Linked DNA regions of Vreelandella piezotolerans. The protein of the gene in region 1 binds, or shares a complex with, the protein of each later gene. Links are inferred from orthologs where the notes say so. Each region holds a gene or a part of one and is shown on either strand. Other genes may lie near its edges. The genes, in order: accC and accD.

Region 1 (17,062 bases):
GCGTCGCAGGCGTCCCGCCCAGGCACCATGTCAGAACGCTCGAAACGGTGCTCCTGCGCCCCGCCCTGGTTGTCCAGTTTACGGATCCAACCGCTGACCCGATACTGACCACTTTGATGATCGGGCTGCGAAACGATGAGATACTCTTTGTACTCCACCGGTTCGGCGGCTTTGGTGCCGGTGTTCGTTTCGTCGCTGCCGTGGCCCCCAAACAGGCCTGAAAGCAATCTTTTAAACATAAAGACTCCTGGTAGGCGGTGGCCAGTGTTCACTGGCCACCGCTCAACGCTAGCTCTGCTGACGGCCTTTGCCAGCGGCAATTCGCAGACGCAGCGCGTTCAGCTTAATGAAGCCTTCGGCGTCTTTTTGGTTATACGCACCCGCGTCGTCTTCAAACGTGGCAATGGACTCATCGAACAGAGACTGCTCGGATTTACGGCCAACGACCGTTGCGTTGCCTTTGTACAGCTTCATACGCACCACGCCAGAAACACTCTTCTGCGTCTCGTCGATAGCAGCTTGCAGCATGCGGCGTTCAGGGCTCCACCAATAGCCGTTGTAGATCACTTCGGCATACTTGGGCATGAGCTGATCTTTAAGATGCGCTTCTTCACGATCCAGCGTCAGTGATTCGATCGCACGGTGGGCACGCAGCATGATCGTACCTCCCGGCGTTTCGTAGCAACCCCGCGACTTCATGCCCACGTAGCGGTTTTCGACGATATCCAAACGTCCGATACCGTTGTCGCCGCCCAGCTTGTTGAGCTTTTCGAGCACTTCGTGCGGCTTCATCGTTTCGCCATCGATGGCCACGATGTCGCCTTTCTCGAACGTCAGCTCAACGTAAGTGGGTTGCTCGGGCGCAGCTTCGGGAGAAACACTCCAGCGCCACATGTCCTCTTCGGCTTCCGCCCACGGATCTTCCAGAATGCCGCCTTCATAGGAAATGTGCAGCAGGTTGGCGTCCATGGAGTAGGGAGATTTCTTTTTCTTGTTGGAGAAATCCACCGGGATGCTGTGCTCTTCGCAGTACGCCATCAGCTTTTCGCGAGACGTCAGGTCCCACTCGCGCCAGGGAGCAATGACTTTAACGCCCGGCTTTAGCGCGTAACCGCCCAGTTCGAAACGCACTTGATCGTTACCTTTACCCGTTGCGCCATGGGAGATGGCATCGGCGCCGGTTTCATTGGCGATTTCGATCAGGCGCTTGGCGATCAGCGGGCGAGCGATGGAGGTGCCCAGCAGGTACTCACCTTCATAGATGGTATTGGCACGAAACATCGGAAAGACGTAGTCACGCACGAACTCTTCGCGTAGATCTTCGATGTAAATCTCTTTGACGCCGAGAGCCTGAGCCTTGGCGCGGGCAGGCTCGACTTCTTCACCCTGACCGATGTCGGCAGTAAAGGTCACAACCTCGCAGTTGTAGGTTTCTTGCAACCACTTGACGATAACGGATGTGTCCAGGCCGCCTGAATATGCCAGCACAACCTTTTTGACATCGGACATTCTTTGCTCCTTGTAAAAAGCAGTTCACCAGAAGGAGTAGCGCCCTTACGCACTACTTGTTCATTCAAACTGTCAGTATAGCGTTCTCGATGCCCAGCGAATACCGTCAACGACGCCTTGGGGGTAAAGCTGCTAGAATCACCCAAACCCTAGCGGCTAGCTTGACCGCTACCCCTGACCGACTACTCGCTTTACTAAGGAGAGCTGCATGAGCGAGGCAATTGCCCGCGAATTGATGGCCCAGCGTTTTCGCAGTTACTTACCGGTTGTCATTGATTTGGAGACAGGTGGGTTTAACGCCCAAACGGACGCCGTGTTGGAGATTGCAGCGGTCACACTCACCATGGACCCCGACGGCAATTTACTGCCTGATGCCACCTACGCGTATCATGTTCACCCTTTTGAAGGCGCCAACGTCGAGCAATCAGCGTTGGATTTCACCGGCATCAATCTGGATGACCCGCTTCGTCGGCACGTTGCGTTGAGCGAGGCTGAAGCACTAGGGGAAATATTTCGACCCATACGCAAATCGCTAAAGGCGCACGGCTGTTCCCGGGCGATACTCGTGGGTCACAATGCGGCATTCGACCATGGCTTTTTGAATGCAGCGGCCAACCGCTGCAACGTCAAGCGCAATCCGTTTCACCCCTTTTCCAGTTTCGACACGGCGACGTTGGCGGGGTTTGTGTATGGACAAACCGTGCTAGCCAGAGCGTGCCGTGCCGCGGGGATCGAGTTCGACAACAAGGCGGCCCACTCGGCACGCTATGACACCGAGCGAACGGCCGAACTGTTTTGCGCCATGGTCAACCGCTACAAAGACTTAGGCGGCTGGCGGCTGGCTCAGCGTGAACAAGCGCTAGATGGCGGCGATGAATAAATCCGCAAGCAGCGCGTTTGAAACAGCATCTAATGCACCAGAAATGGCTTTACGATAAACTTTACGTCATTTACGAGCGCTTGGCTCTCAGGCAAGCAATGCAGCCAACGCTTGCCGCCACAATGTGATATCCCACCCGTTTTGAGGAGATGAGACGTTTCCATGGCCCAGCATAATGCCTTTTACGCCCAGTCCGGTGGCGTTACCGCCGTCATCAATGCCAGCGCCTGTGGCGTTATCGAAGCTTGCCGGCAAGCCCCTGATCAGATCGGCAAGGTGTATGCCGGCCATAACGGCATTATTGGTGCACTGACGGAAGATTTGATCGATGTCACTCAGGAGAGCGATGACGCCATTGCCGCTCTGCGACACACCCCGGGCGGAGCGTTTGGCTCTTGTCGCTACAAGCTGAAAGACATCGATACGCACCGCGCGCAGTACGAGCGTCTTATCGAGGTTTTCAAAGCGCACGACATTCGCTATTTCTTCTACAACGGCGGTGGCGACAGTGCCGATACCTGCCTAAAAGTCTCGCAGCTCTCCGAAAAACTAGGGTATCCGCTGACGGCCATTCACGTTCCCAAAACCGTCGACAATGATCTTCCCATCACGGATAACAGCCCTGGTTTCGGCAGCGTCGCGAAGTACATCGCCACCTCGACCCGGGAAGCGTCGCTGGATATCGCGTCCATGTGCGCCACCTCGACCAAGGTGTTCGTACTGGAAGTGATGGGACGCCATGCGGGCTGGATTGCTGCGGCTGGAGGCCTGGCTGGCGAAGGAGAAGGCGAGCCACCGCACCTGATTATCTTCCCGGAAGTGGCGTTTAACCGTAAAGCGGTCATGGCGCGAGTCGATGAAAGCGTCAAAAAATTTGGCTACTGCGTGATCGTGGTGTCGGAAGGCGCGCGCTACGAAGATGGCACTTTCCTTGCGGATGCAGGCAATACCGATGCCTTTGGTCACCGCCAGCTAGGCGGCGTGGCGCCCACCCTGGCCGGCATGATCAAGCAGGACCTGGGCTACAAATACCATTGGGCCGTGGCCGACTACCTGCAACGTGCGGCGCGTCACTTGGCTTCCAAAACCGATGTTGAACAAGCTTATGCCGTTGGCCGTGAAGCGGTCACGCTGGCGCTGGCGGGCAAAAACTCCATGATGCCGGCCATACGCCGCATCTCACAAAGCCCGTACCAGTGGGACGTGATTTCTGCTCCGCTATCGCAAATCGCCAACCAAGAGAAGTTCATGCCCCGCGACTTTATCAGCGACAGCGGTTTCGATATTACCCAAGCGTGCCGTGACTACTTATCACCGCTGATCCAGGGCGAAGATTTTCCGCCGTTCGAGAATGGTCTTCCGAAAGTCGCCAAGTTGAAGCTTGCGAAAGTGGAACAGAAGTTGCCAACCTTCACGCTGTAACCTCTGTTCTAACATCAGAGATGGTGAAAGATAAAAGGGCGATGACTCGTGTCATCGCCCTTTTGACATTCGCAGTATGCGCTTGAAACGTGCCTAGCGCAGCAGCCACGAGAGCACCAACAGCAGCAGCAAAATACCCGCCACGCCCTGCCAAAAGCGTCGAGACTCGGTGCGGGGCTCTTCGCGTTGCACAGCACGCCCCAGGGGTAGCCTCAGCGCGTGAAGGAACTCCGACATCCGTCGAAAACGCAGTGGCCGTTGCGGGTCCAGCGCGCGACGCAGCGCCTCGTCAAGCGCAGGGGTAATCTCTGGATTGATGGTACGAGCGCTACGGTAGCTGAGCTCTTCTAGATCGGTATGGCAACGCAACTTATTGGGGGTCAGCGTATAAGGTAATGCCCCGGTCAAAAGCCAGTAGACCGTAGAAGCCAACGAGTACTGGTCGCTGCGGCGACCCACGCTGTCGCCAAGCGCATACTCTGGAGCTGTATGTTCGTTGAAACCGATTTGACGAAGCAGCTCGCCCGAGTGGCGGTGTCCATCGACCTCTCGCATATGGCAAGCACTAAAGTCAGCGAGCACGAGCTTACCGTGCGAGTCGATAAGCACGTTGTCAGGCATGATCTGTTGGTGAATGATGTCGCGATGGTGCAGAGCCTGGACCGCCTTACCCAACTGGTTGGCGATATCCAAACGCTGAGCGAGACTGGCCTGAGGGTGCCGCTCGGCCCATTGACGCAGCGTCTCACCTTCTACGTTCTGCATGAGGTAATAGAGGTATCTTCGCGGGCGTGATGGTTCCATGACCTTGACGACAAAGGGGGAGTTCACCCGCTCGACCACCCACTGCTGCAGCAAAAAGTGCTCTAGATAGGCGTTACGCAACGATAGCTCGGGGCTTGGTGCCTTCATCACCATGACACGATCACTGTAGACATCGCGGACGCGATACACCCTCGACTGAGCATTGCGTGACAGCACGGCCTGCACCTCCAACCCATCTAGACGCTCGCCGGGAGCCAATTCGGGAGGAATGGGCAGGTCGCCATATAGTAAGCTGGGGTGATCGGTTGCCTCTTCCGGCAGTTCGTCGATGCGGAGTAATTGGAAGCAAAATTGATCGCCGCCATACCCTCGCTCTTGCGCGCGCTGCTTTGCCTCGCCAGCCAAGCGCTCGCAAGCAGCATCTAGGTCGCTAGCATCTTGGCGAATGAGCCGCACATAATCAGAGGGCATCAAGGTGCCGCGCACGGCCTGAGTGGTGAAAACGAACAAGTCACCCTGCTTCAAGCCCAGATGGGTGTAATCGATATCGACGCTGCCATCCATGCCTAACGCGCGAGAGGGGTAGCGATACCCACCCACATCGGTCACGTGATCACGGGTAAGCTGCTCAAACTCGGCACCTCGCAAGCGAAAGACCAGCGTATCTCCCATGTGAAATAGATGACCTTCGCGACCTAAAAACACCATGGCCGAGAGCGACGAGACGAAGCTACCCTCTTTGACATGCTGGCTCTGGCTGTAACACCAACTATTCAACGCACGTAGCACGCGGGTTGCCGACGTCTTGGTGTCCCAGTGGTCAGGCGTGGAGTAATAATCGGCGAGAAATCCGCGCACGCTCAAATCCCCCGCCTGCTTCGCCATCGTATTGCGAGAAATCGAGTCACTAATCACTGCGCAGCCGCCCTTTAACTTCAACAGCGGCGCTTCTGGTAAGCGTACCGACATTGAACTGCGGTGCTGCCGGCGTTCTGGGGCTACGAACGCTTGTCCATAACTCATTAGCAACTGGGCGTGCGCCAACTCATCCTCCTAGACTTACGGCTCACCATCGCAACGATCATTGCGAGCACTTCTCGCGATCCTTACTGCATCAGGCGCTATCATACATGCTGACATGACGAAGCGATGCCCACCAAACGTCGAGAGTAGCATAAAAAGACACCCTGCCATGTCCACTACCCAGCCAATGCATCAAGAGACGCCACCGAGATCGCCGAGGAAGGTCAAGCTGCCATCGATGCGAGTATGTGGCGGCAAACACCTATGTCGCATTGGTAATCTATCCACCTTGTTCGTATAATTCTTCACCATTAATGCAATGCATCAACTGCTTAGCTACTGCAATCTGCACTAGGTAAGAAAAGCCAAGCCAAGGAACCAACGATGAACTTTGATAACATCCCCGCTGGAAAGGATTTGCCCAACGATATCTACGTGGCCATTGAAATTCCTGCTAACCACGCGCCGATTAAGTACGAAATCGACAAGGATATGGGTGCCCTCCTCGTTGATCGTTTCATGGCTACACCCATGTTCTACCCGGCCAACTACGGCTTTATCCCGCACACGCTGGCCGACGACGGTGACCCGCTAGACGCGCTGGTCGTCACTCCTCACCCGGTTGCGCCCGGCAGCATCATTCGCGCACGCCCGGTGGGCATCTTGAACATGACCGATGAAGCGGGTGAAGATGCCAAACTGGTCTGTGTGCCGCACCCGAAACTCTCAACGCTGTATGATGACGTGCAGGAAGTGACTGACCTCCCCGAACTGCTGCGCCAGCAAATTGCTCACTTCTTCGAGAACTACAAAGACCTCGAAAAAGGCAAGTGGGTCAAAGTTGAGTCTTGGGAAGGCGTTGAAGCCGCTCGCAAGGCCATTGAAAAGTCGGCCGCAGCTTACAAAAAAGCGTAATTAGCGTCACGACACTGATTGCAGGCCGCCTTTAGAGAGGCGGCCTTTTGCGTTTACATTAACGGAGCATGAAGCACCGCGTCACGTCACCGCAGTAAATGCGCTAATCTCAACAGGTGCGCTATCCTGCCCCTTTGCACCCAACCTGTTACCAAAGCGTAAGGATACTCCGTGTTACTCATGCGACGTTTTAGCCTATTTTTTTTGTTGTGCTGGCTACCTTTATTGGCCCACGGGCAGTGGTTCTCTTCTAGCAATCAGAGCGACTTCCTGCCGGTAATGGAAGCCTTCCAGCCCAGCGCTTGGCACGATGGTGATACGCTCAGCATCGGGGTCGATATTGCCGACGATTACTATTTGTACCGCCACCAGCTTGACGTCACGAGCCAGCAGGCATCGGTCGACTTAGAAGACCCCGTCATTCCACAGGGCTCATTCACCACCGATCAATTTATGGGGGATGTGTACGTTTTTCGCGATCAGCTCGTTTTTGATGTTCCGCTGAGCGCCCCTTATAGCGGGCCAATCAGTATCGAGCTGACCTTTCAGGGATGCGCCGATGCGGGGTTATGCTACCCACCTGAGCGCATCACCCTTGAAGCCGCAGAAACGTCACCGCCCAGCACGTTTGCCAACTGGCAGGATGAAAGCGAACAAAGCTCTCCAAATCAAACAAGCACGGGTGAACCTGCCCCAAGCAGCGCAGCGACTCAATCGGGCGAGAACGCTGGCTTCTCCGCCCCGCAAAGTGAAGATAGCAAATTCAGCGCGCTGATTAGTGATACCAGCCTACCGCTCGCCTTAGGGCTCTTTTTCCTCGCGGGTATTGGGCTCACCTTTACGCCCTGTGTGCTGCCGATGATTCCTATTCTGTCGTCCATCGTGGTTGGCCAGAACCCCACCAAGCCCCGCGCTTTTGTCCTGTCAGCCAGCTATGTACTCGGCATGGCCATTACCTATGCCTTGGTGGGCGTGCTAATGGGGCTATTTGGTGCAGGGCTCAACCTCCAGGCACATTTACAGTCCGCCCCCGTTTTAATTACTTTTGCCATTCTGTTTACCCTATTCGCTTTGGCAATGTTTGGCGCCTTTGACCTTCGCATGTCACCGCGAATCGCCAGTAAAGTAGACTCTTGGCAAGCACGCGCCCAGCGCAGTGGCCCACTGGGCTTGGCGGTGGCGGGCGCGCTGTCAGTGCTAGTGGTGTCTCCCTGCGTAACGGCTCCGCTAGCGGGCGCCTTGGTATTTATCTCTTCCACTGGGGACGCCATTATGGGTGGCGCAGTGCTGTTTGCGCTTGGACTTGGCATGGGGCTCCCTTTATTGCTCGTGGGCACCTTCGGCGCAACGCTGCTACCCCGCTCTGGCGACTGGATGAATGGCGTTAAAATTGCTTTCGGGCTGTTGTTATTAGGTGTAGCGATTTGGATGATTGAGCGTTTAATTGCGCCATCAATCTCTCTTCTGCTGTGGGCGGCCCTAGCAATCGGCAGTGCCCTTACCCTTGGCGCACTGAATACATCGCCCTCTCACGGCTGGGCAAAAGCCCGGCAAACGGCGGGGTTAATGCTGTTGGCCTGGGGGGTAGCACTCGTGCTGGGCGCCGCCCAAGGAAGCAGCAATCCATTACGACCGCTATCGGTGACCACTTCTAGTACAGGGGAAGCCGCTACCACTCCGATCTTTGAAGAAGTCGACAGTCTCAGCGCACTACAGTCTGAGCTGGAGCAAGCCTCTCAAGCGGGGCAGCCCGTGTTTGCCCACTTCACGGCAGAGTGGTGTATCTCCTGCAAACTGATGGAGCGAGAGGTCTATCCTGATCCTCAAGTCGCCGCTGCATTGAACGATTTTCAACTAATCGCGGTCGATGTGACAGAGACCAATGCACAAAGTCGCGAACTGCTCAATCATTTCAACCTTTTTGGCCCGCCCAGCCTGCTACTCTTTAGCCAGGGCAAGGAAGTGCGCGAAGCTCGCATTCAGGGCGAAGTGACTGCTCAAGACCTCGTTCAGCATCTCGACTCGTTCAAGCGCTGGCAGCAGGGATAAAAGATGAACTCATGGTCGGTTGCGACAGTGCAACCGGCTTTGGACACATTTTTAAGCTGCCGTGTCGCGATCGTCGTCAAACAGTTGTTTAAGTCGCAAATATCACACACATTGCCGCGGCCACTGGACAGTGGGTGACTTTTTCGGCAAACTCCACAGCCATATTTGCTAAAAAACTCATCTTTTAGCACTGAGTCTGGGTTAACGTTCGCCATCGTGCTGCGTTCTCTTCATTTTTAAATTTGGTTTACTGCACTTAAAAGCGCCGCGCCTAGCAGGCATATCTCTCCTGTGACGACGTGTTACTTTGATCAACTTTTGGGGCTATACGAATGGATATTCGCAAAGTTAAAAAACTGATTGAGCTGCTGGAAGAGTCCAACATCAGTGAAATCGAAATTCAGGAAGGTGAAGAATCGGTTCGTATCAGCCGTCACCCCAACGGCACTGCGTGGCAGCCGCAACCGATGCCTCAGTACGCGCAGCCCGCGCCTGCTGCTCCTCAAGCGCCGGTGGCCACTACCCCCGCCGATGCCGAACCTCAAGGCGCTAGCTATCGCGGTGAAGCAGTTAACTCGCCGATGGTAGGCACCTTCTATCGCAGCCCGGCACCAGGTGCAAAAGCATTCGTTGAAGTAGGCGACACAGTGAAGCAAGGCGACACTGTGTGTATCGTTGAAGCGATGAAAATGATGAACCAGATTGAAGCCGACCGCGACGGCGTGGTTGAGGCCATCCTAGTGGAAGATGGCGAGCCGGTGGAATTTGATCAACCGATGATCGTCCTCGCTTAATCTTTCATATCAACACGGGTGGATTCTCCCATGCTGGACAAGGTACTTATCGCGAACCGCGGCGAGATTGCCCTTCGTATCTTACGCGCCTGCAAAGAACTCGGGATCAAAACCGTAGCGGTTCACTCCAAGGCAGATCGCGAACTGATGCACGTTCGTCTCGCCGATGAAGCCGTGTGTATCGGCCCCGCCTCATCAGCGCAGTCGTACTTAAACATCCCGGCGTTGATCAGCGCGGCGGAAGTCACTGATTCGAGCGCCATTCACCCCGGTTATGGCTTTCTCTCTGAGAATGCCAACTTTGCCGAGCAGGTAGAGCGCTCGGGGTTCACCTTCATCGGCCCGCGCGCTGAGACCATCCGCTTAATGGGCGACAAAGTGAGCGCTATCAACGCCATGAAAGCGGCGGGCGTTCCCACTGTGCCTGGCTCCGATGGGCCGCTTGGCGACGATGACGCCACCAACTTGGCCACAGCGAAGCGCATTGGCTATCCGGTGATCATCAAGGCAGCGGCGGGTGGCGGCGGCCGCGGTATGCGCGTGGTGCACACCGAAGGCCACTTACTGTCTGCCATTACCGTCACGCAAACCGAAGCGCATGCAGCCTTCGGCGACGGAACGGTCTACATGGAGAAGTTTCTAGAGAAGCCTCGCCATGTGGAGGTGCAGGTATTGGCTGACGGCCAGGGGAATGCCATTCACCTCTATGACCGCGACTGTTCGCTGCAGCGTCGACATCAGAAAGTGTTAGAAGAAGCACCTGCGCCAGGCCTCGATCCTGACGCGCGCGCGAAAGTGCTCGACGCTTGTCGCCAAGCGTGTATCGAGATCAACTATCGCGGCGCGGGCACTTTCGAATTCCTCTACGAAGATGGTGAATTCTTCTTCATCGAAATGAACACCCGTGTTCAGGTCGAGCACCCAGTGACGGAAATGGTGACGGGTGTCGATATCGTCAAAGAGCAGCTGCGCATTGCAGCCGGCTTGCCCCTGTCGATTCGCCAGGAAGACGTGAAGCTGAACGGCCATGCGTTCGAATGTCGTATTAACGCTGAAGATTCGCGCACCTTCATGCCGTCTCCCGGCAAGGTGACGCTGTTTCACGCGCCTGGTGGGCTCGGCGTTCGCATGGACTCTCACCTGTATACCGGCTACACCGTACCGCCGCATTACGACTCCTTGATCGGTAAGTTGATTACCTGGGGCGCTGACCGCGACATCGCCTTGACGCGCATGCGCAACGCACTCGACGAGCTGCTGGTCGAAGGCATCAAAACCAATATCGACCTGCAGAAAGACCTGGTCCGCGATAGCTACTTCCGCCAGGGCGGTGTCAATATCCACTACCTCGAGAAAAAGCTGAGCAGCTAATCTTTTGGTGGCGACGATGCCCGCCTATTGGCGGGCATTTTCGTGAGGTGGCCCCTATCATTCCGCTAATGTACCCGCTTCGTGATGTCGTCTTGATGATATCACCCGTTTGTTTCTTCCTTATTCGCCGTGGAGACTCCCCATGCCCTGGCTCCAATTAAAAGCACACGTCGCTCCCGAACAAGCCGAGCTTCTCGAAGAATTACTGCTCGAAGAGGGCGCGACGGCAATTGGTATGCAAGATGCCCACGACGACCCGGTCTTCGAACCCGAGCGCGGCACGACACCGCTATGGCAAGACACCATATTGACGGGGCTTTACGACGATCTAGATGGGATCGATGGCATGCTGAGCCGTATCGAAGCGGCTTGGGCAGAACAGATGCCCGGTGAACCCTGTCCGGCCATCGAATACGAACTGCTAGCAGACCGCGACTGGGAGCGGGAGTGGATGGATGACTTCACGCCGCTGCGGATGGGGGAACGACTATGGATCGTGCCGAGTTGGCATGAGCCGCCCGAGGCGGGCGCGGTCAATCTGATCCTTGACCCGGGCCTTGCGTTCGGGACCGGCACTCATCCTACAACCGCGCTGTGTCTCGAGTGGCTGGATGGTTTAGCGGTAAACCATGAACTGCAGGGCAAAGATGTGCTGGACGTCGGCTGTGGCTCTGGCATTCTCGCCATTGCGGCCTTGAAGCTAGGCGCCTCACACGCCGATGGCACGGATATCGACCCGCAAGCATTGCAGGCTAGCCGGGACAATGCCGAGCGCAATGCCATCGACGACCAGCAGTTCACTCTCTGTTACCCCGAACAGTTGGAAGGCGGCCCCTACCCCATCGTTACAGCCAACATTTTGGCAGGCCCACTGGTCGAGTTATCCAATACGATTGCTGGACACGTGGCCCCTGGTGGCCGTATCGCGCTATCAGGCATACTAGCCAATCAAGCCACCGAAGTACGGGAAGCCTACGAAGCACAAGGGCTCTACATGGATGAGCCTACCCTTCGAGAGGGCTGGGTGCGTTTGACAGGCCGTCGCCCCGCATAAAATCGGGATTGGCCTTCAATAGCTTGCCGAGTAGGCGTATCATACGCTCCCTTGAAACGCCCTACTCGCCGCTTTCATGCCTATCAAAGTATACCGCCATGACGTTGATGACTACTTCGCCACCTGCGATTGGGCCTTACCAACTGCCTAACCCGGTCATGCTGGCCCCGATGGCGGGCGTCACTGATCGCCCATTTCGCCAGCTATGCCGTCGGTTAGGCGCGGGCTGGGTCGTGGGAGAGATGGTCACGTCAGACCCTTCGCTTTGGCACACGCGCAAATCCCAGCTACGTATGGATCATCAGGGCGAACCCGACCCACGGGTCGTGCAGGTCGCTGGCGGGGATGCCGAGATGCTGGCGCAGGCGGCGAGACTCAATGTCGAACTAGGCGCGCAAATCATCGACATCAATATGGGGTGCCCGGCAAAAAAAGTGTGCAACAAAGCCGCTGGCTCAGCCCTCATGCGTGATGAAACGCTGGTCGCCGAGATTTTAGATGCCGTTGTGAAAGCGGTGGACATCCCCGTCACGCTCAAGATACGCACCGGTTGGTGTGCCGCTTCTAACAATGCACTGCGTATTGCCAAGCTGGCGGAATCTGCAGGCATCCAAGCGCTGGCCATTCATGGCCGTCACCGCGAACAGCGCTATACTGGTGAAGCCGAGTACGACACGATCGCCGACATAAAATCGCACCTCACGATCCCCGTGATTGCCAATGGCGATATCACCACCCCGGAGAAAGCCGCTCATGTGCTGCGTTACACTGGCGCTGATGCAGTGATGGTTGGCCGCGGCGCCCAGGGCAATCCGTGGATTTTTCAACAAATCACGCATTACCTGACCCATGGTGAGCACCTTGCATCACCCAGCTTGGCTGAGCGATGCAGCGTCCTGCTGGAGCATCTGCAGGCACTTCATGACTTCTATGGCACCACCATGGGAGTGCGTATCGCGCGCAAGCACGTCGGCTGGTATCTCGACGACGACAAGCGCTTTAACAGTACCCAGCAGCGCACGCTCAAGCAGCAGTTCAACGCTCTGACCACGCCTGACGAGCAGTTTGACTGGATCCACAACGCCATGACCCAGGACGCTTCGAAGCGTCTGCTAGCCAAAGGAAGCCATGCGGCATGACTGAACGCGACCTGCTCTCCAGCGAACGCTCCTCACGACTCTCAGGCACGCTAGCAGCCCCCTCCGCCAGCGCACAGCCACAGCCACTGAGAGAAGCGGTAGAGACCGCCATGCGCCGTTACTTCGAGCATCTCGATGGCAGCCAAACATCTGACTTATATGCCATGGTGATGGCCGAAGTAGAGGCCCCACTGTTAGCGTGCGTGATGGAGCATACCGACGGTAATCAAACTCGCGCCGCCGACGTACTTGGCCTGAACCGTGGCACGCTACGCAAAAAACTCAAGCAGTATGGATTGATTGAAAGTGACGCCCCTTGATGGGGCGTTGCCGTTTTTCACCTTAGACCCGCAGATGACGAGCATCCTTATGGCTGATAGCACCCCTACCCCCGTCCGCCGCGCCCTGCTGAGCGTATCCGATAAAACCGGCATCGTGGAGTTTGCCCAAGGCCTTGCCGCACACGGCGTCGAGCTGCTCTCCACCGGCGGCACCTACCGTTTGTTGAAAGAAAACGGAATGACGGTAAAAGAAGTATCGGAACACACCGGCTTTCCAGAAATCATGGACGGTCGGGTCAAAACGCTGCATCCGAAAATCCATGGCGGCATTTTGGCGCGCCGCGGCCAGGACGATGCCGTCATGGCTGACAATGACATCACCCCTATCGATATGGTGGTCGTCAACCTTTACCCGTTTGCAGCAACGGTCGCTAAGCCAGATTGCACGCTCGAAGATGCCATCGAGAACATCGACATCGGCGGCCCCACCATGGTGCGCGCCTGTGCCAAAAACCATGCCTATACCACCATCGTGGTGAACGCCGACGATTACACTCGTGTGCTTGGCGAGCTCGACGATAATGCGGGCCAAGTCAGCGCTTCTACGCGTTTTGACCTGGCCGTTAAAGCGTTCGAACATACCGCCGGTTATGACGGCGCCATCGCCGACTACCTTGGCCGCCAGGTCGCCAGCGACGGCACCACCTTTGCTCGCACCTTCAACCTGCAGCTTCACAAAAAGCAAGACATGCGATACGGCGAAAACCCGCATCAAAATGCTGCGTTCTATGTCGACCCCGCCGCCAGCGAGCCTAGCGTAGCCACCGCCAAAACGCTGCAAGGCAAGCCACTCTCTTTCAACAACGTGGCCGATACCGACGCAGCATTCGAGTGCGTGAAAGCCTTTGACGAGACCGCCTGTGTCATCGTTAAGCACGCCAACCCGTGCGGGGTCGCCGTAGGCGCGACCGCATTGGAAGCTTACGACAAGGCCTTTGCCACCGACCCCACCAGCGCCTTTGGCGGCATCATTGCCTTTAATGTGCCGCTTGATGCGGACACCGCGCTAGCCATCGTTGACCGCCAGTTCGTGGAAGTCATCATTGCGCCTGGCGTCCATGATGAAGCGGCCCGCATCGTGGCGGAGAAACAGAACGTCCGCTTGCTGGATGTCGGCGACCATTGGCCGGGTACCGCGCAGCCCGCATTCGACTTTAAACGTGTGAATGGCGGCCTATTGGTACAAGATCGTGATCAAGGGATGGTCACTGAAGAGGCGCTCACCGTGGTCAGCGAGCGCGCCCCGACCAGCGAAGAGATGCGCGATCTCACCTTTGCATGGCGCGTTGCCAAGTTCGTGAAATCCAACGCCATCGTTTATGCAAAAGCGGGCCAAACCATTGGTGTCGGCGCAGGACAGATGAGCCGCGTGTACTCCGCTAAGATCGCAGGTATCAAAGCCGCCGATGAAGGGCTTTCCGTACCAGGCTCAGTGATGGCCTCCGATGCCTTCTTCCCCTTCAGGGACGGCATCGACGCCGCCGCTGCCGCTGGCATCACTGCCGTCATTCAGCCTGGCGGCTCCATGCGTGACCAAGAAGTGATCGATGCGGCTAACGAAGCAGGCATTGCCATGGTCTTCACCGGCATGCGTCACTTCCGCCACTAAACGGTCAGGTCATCTCACATGCATTAAAAAAGCCCTCACTAGTGAGGGCTTTCAGGTCTATGATGAACTACTTACCAAGATCGATGCAGAGATACTTCGTTTCCAGGTACTCTTCCAAGCCCTGATGTCCCCCTTCTCTGCCGAGACCTGACGCCTTGACGCCACCAAACGGTGCCGCCGCATTGGAGATAAGGCCGGTATTAATGCCTACCATGCCATATTCTAACGCCTCTGCTACACGCCATACGCGAGCCAAATCCCGGGAATAGAAGTAAGACGCCAAGCCGTACTGAGTATCGTTGGCCATCTCGATAGCGGTTTCCTCATCATCGAAAGGAAACACGGCAGCAAGCGGACCAAACGTCTCTTCATGCGCCACTTTCATGGCATCGGTGGCAAAACTGATGAGCGTAGGCGTAAAGTAATTGCCCCCTAAGGGGTGCGGATGGCCACCTAGCAGCAGTTCGGCACCGTGATCGACGGCATCCTGGACGTGTTCGCTCACCTTTTTCACGGCGCTCTCATCGATTAACGGCCCGATGTTTACGCCTGGCTTAGTACCATCCCCCACTTTGAGTTCACTGTTCATCGCAACGGCCAGTTTTTCGCAAAACGCATTGATGACACTGGATTGAACCAAAAATCGGTTCGTACATACGCATGTCTGACCCGCATTACGAAACTTTGCCGCCATGGCGCCTTCTACCGCGGCGTCTAAATCCGCATCTTCGAACACAATGAACGGCGCATTGCCACCCAGCTCAAGCGAAATCTTTTGGATGTGTTCCGCTGCTTGAGCCATTAGCTTGCGCCCCACCTCCGTCGATCCTGTAAAGGTGATTTTGCGAACCTTGGGAGACTCAGTCAGCGCTTTGGCAATATCTGACGCGCTGCCAGGCACCACGTTGAACACACCACGAGGAATGCCTGCACGTTCGGCTAGCAGAGCCAATGCCGTCGCCGAAAACGGGGTTTGGCTTGCAGGCTTAACAACGATCGTGCAACCAGCAGCCAGAGCGGCACCGGCTTTGCGTGTAATCATCGCTGCTGGGAAGTTCCAAGGAGTGATCGCCCCCACTACACCCACGGGCTGCTTGGTAACGACGATGCGCTGATTGGCATTGGCTGCAGGAATCGTTTCACCGTAAACGCGACGAGCCTCTTCAGCAAACCAACGTAGAAAGCTCGCAGCGTAAACGATTTCACCTTCAGCTTCTTTGACCGGCTTACCTTGCTCATGCGTCATGAGAAGCGCGAGATCCTGCTTATGTTCGAGCATCAAATCATGCCATTTGAGCAACAAGTCCGCCCGCTCTTGAGCAGTTAGCGCCCGCCATGCCGGCAGTGCTGCATCGGCTGCCTCGATGGCACGCTCGGTTTCCGCTCTACCCAGTCGAGGGATATCCCCTACTGGCTCGCCGGTAGCGGGATTCGTGACGTTGATTTGCTCACCGCTGTCAGCGGCTACCCAACTGCCATCGATATAGGCAAATGGGCAATATAGCTGCGTTTCTCTCAGCGCTTCCATGACAGACTCCTGACCAAATGACGGCCTAATCGGCTCATTGACCCGTTCATGCTAAGACGAAACGACGCGTTTCACCAAACCTTTGATACAAAAGGTCAGCGCCACTCGGCCTAACTAATCAATGTCAAAAATTCCTGGCGAGTGGCTTGGTTACTGCGGAACCCTCCCAGCATGACGGAAGAGGTCATGCTCGAGTTCTGCTTTTCGACCCCACGCATCATCATGCAAAGGTGTCGAGCTTCGATGACGACCGCCACTCCTCGCGCCTGGGTGACTTGCTGCACCGCTTCTGCAATTTCTCTGGTCAGGTTTTCCTGAATCTGCATACGTCGCGCATACATGTCGACGATGCGCGCGAACTTGGACAAACCCAACACCTTGCCACTGGGCAAGTAAGCTATGTGGCACTTGCCAATAAATGGCAGCAAATGGTGCTCGCACATCGAGTAGAGCTCGATATCCTTGACCAACACCATTTCGTCGGTTTGTGATTCGAACACGGCGCCATTGACGATCTCTTCGAGCGACTGGTGATAACCAGCGTTCAAAAACTGCATGGCCTTAGCGGCTCGCTTGGGCGTATCTCTTAGGCCCTCGCGATCCGGGTTTTCACCCAAAGCGGTAATGATGTGACGGTAATGTTGGGCGATGTCGTCGGTCATG
Region 2 (9,463 bases), 350 kb from region 1 along the record:
CATGCCAATCAGGGCCCACTGGCGGCCGCGCTTAGGGGGTGACGGTAAGCGGCGAGCAACGTACTGAGCGGCGTGAGGGTTATGGCCCACATCCAAACACCACTGCCCTACCCACTGCATCCGTCCAGACAGCGTGACCGTCCGGAGCGCTTTGCGTACGGTATCGACGTGCAGCGTGACCCCCGCCAGTGTCAACGCCTGCAGTGCCGTGGCTGCATTGTCGATCGGAAGCCCAGGATCCGGCAGACCGTCCAACGAAAGCGTCCCACCATCGGTGGCCAAACCGTGCCAACACCAGGGCGCCCCAGCAACGTCACCTGCGCTATGGCTAAACGCCGCCCCTAATACGTAGCTTTGAGCAGCGATGGCAATCGCCGAGTCGAGCACGCTCGCGGGCAGAGACTGACTACCCAGCACTGCGGGTTTGAGCGGCCGAAAGATCCCGGCCTTTTCGCGGCCAATTTGCTCGATATCCGTGCCGAGAAAGTTGGCGTGATCCAGCGCAATGGTCGTAACGATTGCCACGTCTGCATCGATGATGTTCACCGCATCCAAACGTCCACCCAAGCCAACTTCCAGCAAGGCCAAGTCCAAATCGGCCTGGGCTAAACACCACAGCGCACAAAGCGTGCCTGCTTCGAAATAGGTCAGGCTGACGGCAGGCGCTTGAAGACGCGCGACTTCAACCTGCTGAAAACCTTCGACCAAGCGTTTATCGCTGGCTTCACGACCGTCGACGGTCACGCGCTCGTTGTAACGTAATAGATGGGGAGAGGTATAAGTCCCCGTACGCAAGCCGTGGCCACGTGCCAACGCATCGATCATGGCAAGCGTCGATCCCTTGCCGTTGGTGCCTGCCACGGTGATGGTTCGCTTGGCGATGGGGCGATCCAACAGCCCCATACGTTCGGCGACCAGCGACACCCGATCAAGCCCCATATCGATCCCAACGGGATGCAGGGATTCCAGGTAATCAAGCCACTCCGCTAACGTATTAGGCATTGCGTGACGCGTCATCGCTCGATGCAGGACGCGCCTCTGCATTACCCGTGCTTTTGGCAGGTGCTTCAGCAGCATCGGCCAACTGCTCTTCATTCACGACCGGCTCTACCACCTCGGCGTCTGACGATTCATCGTTTACCGGGCGAGCGCTTTGATGCGTGAGCTTACGCAGTACGCCGCCTACCCGTGCGCGCATGTCGTGGCGGTGAACGATCATGTCGACCGTACCGTGCTCCAGCAAGAATTCGCTGCGCTGGAAGCCTTCCGGCAACGTCTCTCGTACGGTCTGTTCGATCACTCGGGGGCCCGCAAAACCGATCAGCGCATTCGGCTCGGCGATGTTCAAGTCGCCCAGCATCGCCAAAGAGGCCGATACGCCGCCAAATACAGGATCGGTCAATACCGAAATATAGGGAACGCCCGCCTGCTTGAGCTTCTCGAGGGCTGCTGACGTTTTTGCCATCTGCATCAGCGAGAACAGCGCTTCTTGCATCCGTGCACCGCCCGATGCGGCAAAGCAGACCAGTGGAATGCCCTCTTCGAGGGCGATGGTCGCCGCGCGAACGAATTTCTCGCCCACCACGGCACCCATGGAGCCGCCCATGAAAGTGAACTCGAATGCCACGGCAACGATCGGCAAACCTTCCAGCTCGCCACGCATCGCGACCAGCGCATCTTTCTCGCCGGTCTCTTTTTGCGCAGCGGTCAGACGGTCTTTGTACTTCTTGGAATCGCGGAATTTCAGGCGGTCGTTCGGCTCGATCTCTGCCGCGATCTCTTCGCGCCCCTGTTTATCCAGGAACCAGTCCAAGCGTTTGCGCGCCGTCAAGCGTAGGTGGTGCTCACACTTGGGGCAGACGCTGTGATGCTTCTCTAGCTCAGGTAGGTAGAGAACCGCTTCACACTTGGGACATTTACGCCAGAGGCCGTCGGGCACGCTGGCACGACGGTCTTTACGCTGGATACGCCCCATGGAGGGCACGATCTTGTCTAACCAGCTCATATCAAAAAGGCTTCCGTGTACGTCAAGGCTTGGCCACGCCAAGCCTGATGAGTGTCGTCAATCGATTCAGTGTAGACGATGAGGAACGCGCTTAGGCGTCCATGGCGGTGCGCATGTCTGCTAGCACGCTTTTCAATTGCCCGGCAATCGTTTCAGGCGCATCGACGCTATCGGCAATACGGTTCACCAATGCACTGCCTACGATGACACCGTCGGCGACTTTTGCCACTTCGGCAGCCGTCACACCATCGCGAATACCAAACCCGACGCAAAGCGGTAGATCGGTCATATCGCGCAATGGTGCAAGGTGCTCGGCCACGTCTTCAGCGTTCAACGTAGCCGCACCGGTGACGCCTTTCAGCGAAACATAATAAAGGTAGCCCTCACCGTGGGCGCATATTGTAGCGGCACGGGCATGGGAAGTGGTAGGCGCAACCAAGAAAATCGCCGCCAAGTCACGTGCTTTCAACAGCGGGCCGAACTCATCGGCCTCTTCTGGCGGCATATCCACTACCAGGACGCCATCCACACCGACGCTTGCCGCTTTGTCGGCAAACACGTCATAGCCGATGCGCTCGATGGGGTTCAGATACCCCATCAAGACGATGGGGGTGGTGGTATCGGTTTGACGAAACTCGGCCACCATCTCCAGCAGGTCCACCAAGCGAGTGCCCTGTTTTAGCGCCCGCTCGCAGGCTTTCTGAATCACCGGGCCATCGGCCATGGGGTCAGAAAACGGCACGCCCAGCTCGATCACATCGGCCCCTGCTTCCACCAGGGCATGCATGAAGCCCACGGTGTATTGCGGTGCAGGGTCGCCTGCGGTGATGTAGGGAATGAGGGCTTTACGGCCCTGCTGTTTCAACTCTGCAAAACGCTGGTCAATACGATTCATGCTCGCCCTTAAAACTCGATGCCGTCGATTTTCGCCACGGTCATGATGTCTTTATCACCGCGACCCGAGAGATTCACCACGATATGCTGGTCTGGGCGCATGGTGGGCGCCAGCACCTTGGCATGGGCCAACGCATGGGCCGATTCCAGCGCGGGCATGATGCCCTCCATGTGGGTCAGCTCGCGGAACGCTTCCAGCACTTCTTTGTCGTTCGCAGCCACGTAGTTGACCCGGCCGACGTCTTTCCACAGCGAGTGCTCGGGGCCAACGCCGGGATAATCCAGGCCCGCCGAAATGGAGTGAGTGTCCGACACCTGCCCGCCCTCGTCGGACATCAGATAGGTTCGGTTACCGTGCAGTACGCCGCGTGGCGCATTCGAGGATAGCGGTGCAGCGTGACGCCCCGTCTCGACCCCATCGCCTCCGGCCTCCACGCCATACATCGCTACGGCGTCATCCTCGACGAACGGGTAGAACAGCCCCAGCGCATTGGAACCACCCCCAACACAGGCGATCAGCGCATCCGGCAAACGGCCAATCTGTTCTAGCGACTGACGGCGAGCTTCGCGACCTACCACGGCATTGAAGTCGCGCACGAGCTGCGGGTATGGGTGCGGGCCCGCCACGGTGCCGATGATGTAGAAGGTGTTATCGACGTTGGTGACCCAGTCGCGCAGGGCTTCGTTCATGGCGTCTTTCAGCGTCCGCGTGCCCGACTCTACCGGAATGACACGGGCACCCAGCAAGCGCATGCGGTAAACATTGAGCTTTTGACGCTGCACGTCTTCCGCCCCCATGTACACGTCACACTCCAACCCGAGTCGGGCGGCGACGGTGGCTGTCGCCACGCCGTGCTGGCCAGCGCCGGTTTCAGCAATTACCCGAGGCTTGCCGGTTTTTTTCGCCAGCAGCGCCTGACCGATGGTGTTGTTCACCTTGTGAGCACCAGTGTGATTGAGGTCTTCACGTTTCAACCAAATCTGTGCCCCGCCCAGCGAGTCAGACCAGCGCTTGGCATGATACAGCGGCGACGGACGGCCCACGTAGTAAGCCAAGTCACGATCGAATTCGGTTTGGAAATCCGGGTCGTCGCGCAGACTGAGGTAGATCTGCTCCAGTTCTTCCAGAGCAAAGCTAAGGGTTTCTGACACGAACCGGCCGCCGTAGGGGCCAAAATGACCGCGGGCATCCGGCATTCGGGTCAGGTCGCTGAACTTGGTTTCTGTTGCTGAGACAGTCACAGGCATACCTCACGAGATCGCCAGAAAAGGCAAATGAATGAATGGTGTCTGGCTCGCCCACGACCGGTGGGAAGCGCATCGAAAAGTGCGTGCGCGCAAGCACGTTTAGCGGATGTCAGCCTGCGCCACATGGCGAACGAAAGCGGCCATCGAGTCGGCCTCTTTCACGCCGGGAGATGCTTCGATACCGCCCGACACATCGACCGCATACGGCGCCACGTCGTTGACCGCCCTGGCAATATTATCGGCGGTCAGTCCACCCGCGAGAATAACAGGTTTTGCCAGGGTTGCGGGGATTCTAGACCAATCGAAGGTCTCACCAGTTCCACCTGGTACACCGGGTCGATAGGCATCCAACAGCAGCGCTTGGGCACCGCCATAGATCGTCGCGGCGTCGTGTAAATCAAGCCCATCGCGCATGCGTAACGCTTTGATCCAAGGCCGACCGAACTGCTCGCAGAACGCCGGTGACTCGTCGCCATGAAACTGGATCAAATCCAAGTGCGGCAGGCACTGCTCGATGAACTCTGCAGACTGATCGACGAAGAGTCCGACCCGCGTTACGAAGGCAGGCACCTGCGCCGCCAGCGTCGCCAGCGTTTCTGGCGTGACGCTCCGGCGGCTTTGCGGCCACATGACGAAGCCCAGCGCATCGACGCCAAGCGCTACCGCCCGGTCGATATCCGCCGGGCGCGTCAACCCACAGAACTTGATGCGCGTGCGCGTTACGCTAAGCGTCATGAAGATGTCTCCTGATGCTGCGGATGGGCCTGTTTGGAGAACGTGAGCCGCCGACGTGCGGCAACACGAGGGCTGTCGGGCAGCACCCGCTCGCCGGTCCACTCGCCGGTGAAGGCCAACAGGTTCGGCCCGATCGGCTCTTTGGGCAGCTCGAAACGCTCGTCATAGATGGAGTCGACGAAATGCAGGCCGCAAGCAGGCGCCGTGACATCGCCCTGGCGGCGGTTTTTCAGCGCCAGTAGGCGCGCAATATGGCCTTCGTCTTGGGCGCCGCGGCCCACGCTTGCCAGGGCACCGGCAATGTTGCGAATCATATGATGCAAAAAGGCATTGCCTTGAATGTCGATCACCACCAGCGGGCCGTAGCGCTTCACTTCCACGAAGTGCATCTGCCGCCAAGGGGTTTTCGATTGACACCCGGCGGCGCGAAAGCTGCTGAAGTCGTGCTCACCCACCAACGCTTGGGCCGCACGGTGCATAGCATCGGCATCCAACGGGTCTCGACACCAGGTCACGTTGGCGCGCTCTAGCACGGGTCGACTGATTTGGTTCAAGAAAATATAGCGATAGCGACGCGCCAGCGCGCCCAGACGGGAGTGGAAGTCATCGGATACCGGCTTCACCCAGCGTACCGCCACATCCCTGGGTAAATTGGTGTTGGCGCCAAAAATCCACGCTTTCTCAGTGCGCTGGACCGGGGGATCGAAGTGGATGACCTGGCGGGTGGCATGAACGCCGGAGTCGGTACGCCCACTGGCGTAAATATGCACCGGTGCACCGGCCACTTTGGCCAGCGCATCCTCGATGGCCTGCTGAACGGAGGCCGCGTGCTTGAGCCGCTGAAAGCCGCAAAAGCGAGAGCCATCGTACTCGACGCCCATCGCCAAGCGGCCCGCTAGCGGTTGTGTCTCATCAAAGTGGTAGAACAGCGTCATCGAGCCACGTCATTTGGAGAGTATTGAAGGTTAGCCATTATCCCGACGTCGCGGCTCGAATGCCACCTCTTCGATGTCCCACTCCTCTTCCGGCACACGGGGTGGCTGCGCCACGCGGCTCTCTTGCGACGACCTCGCGCCTGCTTGGTCGTCTGCCCCTTCCTCGCCGCCTGATGCCTCACGGGTCAGTGATGGCGGATGGTAATCGATGTAGTGCGCACGATCCTCGTCCTGTAACGGTGGCTCACCGCTCTCTTGCATGGACGCTTGCATGGGCGCACCAGACGACATCTGATCGACAGGCTCTGGGGTGTCTAGGAAAGCGGCTTCCAGCGCGGCCTCATCCTCCTCGGACACTGCCGTGAGAGGGGCGTCATCATACTGATCAGCCGCATATCGTAATTCGTCGCGCTCATCGACAGTGATAGTCTCGTCATCACTTGTCTCAGGGTAGGACGGTTCGCGGTATAACGGCTCATGATCGCTCGGCTCACGAGGCTGAGGCTCAAAATCCCCATGCTCCAAATGGTCAGGCGCCCGTTCGCCAGTGTGATGGCCGGGGCCATCGTCATCGGTTGCGACGCGCTCGTCAGGCCCGCCCGTTTCCTCCGACGCTGCTGATCCAGCGTGGCTCGACGGCACGGCGGAGTCGGTGCGCGGCGGCGTATAGAGGGAAGCCTCGGGCGGCACTGACGACGCCATCGGGGCCGCGTTGGCCGAAGAAGCCATCCCTGGCTCGGTACGCTTGGAGGGCGTGACATCGGCGTTGATACCCATGGGAGCGGGCGCATCCTCCCACTGCCGCTCACGGCGCTTACGTGACCAAATCAGCGCGCCCAGCAGCAGGGCCAAGGCCACGCTGGCGAGTGGCCACTGATATTGCTCCATCCGCTCGATGATGCTGGGGCTGGCAGAAGCGCCCGCGGGCGTATCCGCAGCAACGGGAGACGAGACCGCTTGAATATCGGGCGAGCTAGGCTCCGCTCCACGTGCTTCGGCCGCCGCCAGCGCTCGACGAGTCTCTTGTTGAGAGGCACTCAGCGCCTCCGTCAACGAGGCAACCTCCTGGCGCAGCGCGGCCATCTCAGCACGCATGGCTTCACGCTCATCGAGCAGAGTTTGCAACATGGCCTGGCTTTCTAGCAGTTGTTCGGCTAGATCGTTAAGGGTCAAGCCCGCCAGCTCGCCCTCTTGCACGGTCGCCACAGGTGCGCTGTCGGGCGAGCCAGTGTTGGGAGCGGAGGAGGCCGCCACCTCACTTGCCGTCTCAGCCGACGGCTGGGAGGCCGGGGCATTGTTTGAGGGCGGCACGGTAGAGGGCTCGGAAGACGACTGACGCATCGATTGAATCGCTTGCGCGGCCTGGGCAGGCGAGCGAGCCATCAATTGCTCTCGACTCGGCACGTTGAGTGTCTGGCCTGCACGCATGTCGTCGACGTTGCCGGTGGGGAATGCCGTCGGATTCGCATCCACCAGCGCCACCATCATCTGTTGGACGCTAACGTCTGCAGGCTTGATACGGGCCGCCACGCCCCAAAGCGTGTCACCGCTGGCCACATAGGCGATGTCACGGGCGGCGCTGCTGGGTCGAGAAGCGGCTACGGATGGCGGCGCAGACGAAGGTGCCGATGAGACCGCCGACGATGCTCCCGCTGCGGACGCGGTGCTGGCAGTATAGTTAGGCGGATCGAAGAGAAGCGTCAGGGCTTCCGTGCGCCGCCCTTCGGGCGTAATGAGGGTGACCAGCAGATCCAACCACGGCTCATTCACCGCTTGATCGGAACGCAGTACCAGCTGAGCGCCTGAGGGCAGGCGCTGAAGCTCGGTGCGCACGCTGGCCGCGAGCGGCGACCACTCCAAACCTAGCGCGCGGAAAGCGGAGGCATCGGCTATCTCGACGCGTACGTCGTCCAATACCACATCGCTGGCGTTCACGAGCGGCACGCTGGCATCTAACGGCGCCTGCAGCGTTGAGTTTACGGTGGCTTGCCCCAGCCCTACGGCCAAAGCCAACGGACTCACGACGCTCAGCGGCAGCCACAACAACCATGCCAGCTTTTTGTTCATCTCGGCCCCTACTGCCTTCCATTCCCTGGCTCCTGGCAAGCGTCATGCCTGTCCGCCACGAGCTATGTTAGTTCGTTCTTATCATAACGTATTTACCATGACGCTAGGTTCAACGCACCTTTTTGCATGAGCCGTTTTTATGAGCCCAGGAGTGAGAACGCGGCATACGACAAAAAAAAGGGAAGCTGCGAACAGCTTCCCTCTTGTGGTCTAGCGCTTTGTAGCGATGCAAGTGCAGCGCCGTTGCGCGGACACTTACTGCTCGCGCAAAATTTTCAGCATGCGCTTGAGCGGTTCAGCAGCGCCCCACAGCAGCTGGTCACCCACACTGAAGGCAGAGAGGTATTCACCGCCCATTTTCAGCTTGCGTAAACGACCAACCGGCACTTGCAGCGTACCCGTCGCCGCCGCAGGCGTCAGGCCCGCAATGGTGGCGTCTTTCTCGTTGGGGATGAGCTTGACCCACTCGTTATGCTTGGCGATGCGCTCTTCGATCTCATCCAGCGGCACGTCCTGCTTCAGCTTGATGGTGAACGCCTGGCTGTGCGAGCGCATGGCACCGATACGCACGCAAAGACCATCGATGGGGATCGGGTTGTTGTCGAGACCCAGGATCTTGTTGGTCTCGACGCTACCCTTCCACTCTTCGCGGCTTTGGCCGCTATCCAACTTGGTATCGATCCACGGCAGCAGGCTGCCCGCCAGCGGCGCAGCGAAGTTATCGGTGGGGAAGTCGCCACCGCGCATGGCAGCGGTCACTTTGCGGTCGATGTCCAGAATCGCGCTCGCCGGGTCGGCCAGCTCGCTGGAAACGCTGTCACGCAGTTGGCCCATCTGGTTGAGCAGCTCGCGCATGTGCTTGGCACCGGAGCCTGACGCCGCCTGATAGGTCATGGAGGTCATCCACTCGACCATATCGGCTTCGAACAGACCGCCCAACCCCATGAGCATCAGGCTCACGGTGCAGTTACCACCAACGAAGGTTTTCGCACCTTTGGCGAGCTGGTCGTTGATGACGTTGCGGTTCACCGGGTCGAGAACGATAGTGGCGTCATCGTCCATCCGCAGGGTGCTGGCGGCATCGATCCAGTAGCCTTTCCAGCCGTCGTTACGCAGGTCGCCGTAGACTTTCTTGGTGTAGTCACCGCCTTGACAGGTCACGATGACGTCTAGAGCTTTCAAGTCGTCCAGCGCAAACGCATCTTTCAGCGGAGGCACGTCCACGCCGATATCGGGACCCGGCTGGCCGACTTGAGAAGTGGTGAAAAAGATCGGTTCGATGCCGTTGAAATCACCCTCTTCCTGCATGCGCTGCATCAGCACCGAGCCAACCATGCCACGCCATCCCACGAAACCGACTTTCAACATGTGAAGTCCTCCAACAAAGAATGAGACCTATATTATACACACATATCAGACACGACGTCGGCCACCCCTAAGGGCGGCCGACGCGGTCTATTTACAAAGCAACGAGACGAATCAGTTAGTTAGCAAGCTCGCTTTATGCTTGATAACGCTCGAACGCCGCGAGTACGGCGTCACCCATCTCGGCTGTGGAAACGCGCTTCATGCCCTCGGA

The links.
Region 2: the proteins of accC (region 1) and accD are in contact, whole or in part, in a solved structure (PDB 8UXZ), measured with the Escherichia coli proteins. The link is inferred for Vreelandella piezotolerans from one-to-one orthologs.

The regions. Positions count from the first base shown.
Region 1 is NZ_CP048602.1:2,013,631-2,030,692, forward strand. What follows is about bases 8,699-11,557. They hold accC (acetyl-CoA carboxylase biotin carboxylase subunit), read left to right. Parts: upstream 8,699-9,387; coding sequence 9,388-10,728; downstream 10,729-11,557. Other genes in these bases: accB (acetyl-CoA carboxylase biotin carboxyl carrier protein), read left to right, coding at 8,896-9,357; prmA (50S ribosomal protein L11 methyltransferase), read left to right, coding at 10,871-11,557. In the rest of the region: GYM47_RS09265 (HlyU family transcriptional regulator), read right to left, coding at 1-239; GYM47_RS09270 (argininosuccinate synthase), read right to left, coding at 289-1,509; rnt (ribonuclease T), read left to right, coding at 1,718-2,389; GYM47_RS09280 (6-phosphofructokinase), read left to right, coding at 2,552-3,811; GYM47_RS09285 (bifunctional protein-serine/threonine kinase/phosphatase), read right to left, coding at 3,905-5,620; ppa (inorganic diphosphatase), read left to right, coding at 5,984-6,514; protein-disulfide reductase DsbD, read left to right, coding at 6,686-8,563; more of prmA, read left to right, coding at 11,558-11,782; tRNA dihydrouridine synthase DusB, read left to right, coding at 11,881-12,921; DNA-binding transcriptional regulator Fis, read left to right, coding at 12,918-13,241; purH (bifunctional phosphoribosylaminoimidazolecarboxamide formyltransferase/IMP cyclohydrolase), read left to right, coding at 13,291-14,871; GYM47_RS09330 (NAD-dependent succinate-semialdehyde dehydrogenase), read right to left, coding at 14,939-16,399; GTP cyclohydrolase I FolE, read right to left, coding at 16,510-17,061. UniProt on the Escherichia coli protein: This protein is a component of the acetyl coenzyme A carboxylase complex; first, biotin carboxylase catalyzes the carboxylation of the carrier protein and then the transcarboxylase transfers the carboxyl group to form malonyl-CoA.
Region 2 is NZ_CP048602.1:1,664,232-1,673,694, reverse strand. What follows is about bases 1-2,795. They hold accD (acetyl-CoA carboxylase, carboxyltransferase subunit beta), read right to left. Parts: upstream 2,006-2,795; coding sequence 995-2,005; downstream 1-994. Other genes in these bases: trpA (tryptophan synthase subunit alpha), read right to left, coding at 2,097-2,795; folC (bifunctional tetrahydrofolate synthase/dihydrofolate synthase), read right to left, coding at 1-1,002. Outside these bases: more of trpA, read right to left, coding at 2,796-2,900; trpB (tryptophan synthase subunit beta), read right to left, coding at 2,909-4,147; GYM47_RS07635 (phosphoribosylanthranilate isomerase), read right to left, coding at 4,247-4,882; tRNA pseudouridine(38-40) synthase TruA, read right to left, coding at 4,879-5,817; GYM47_RS07625 (type IV pilus assembly protein FimV), read right to left, coding at 5,848-7,884; asd (aspartate-semialdehyde dehydrogenase), read right to left, coding at 8,140-9,252; leuB (3-isopropylmalate dehydrogenase), read right to left, coding at 9,386-9,463.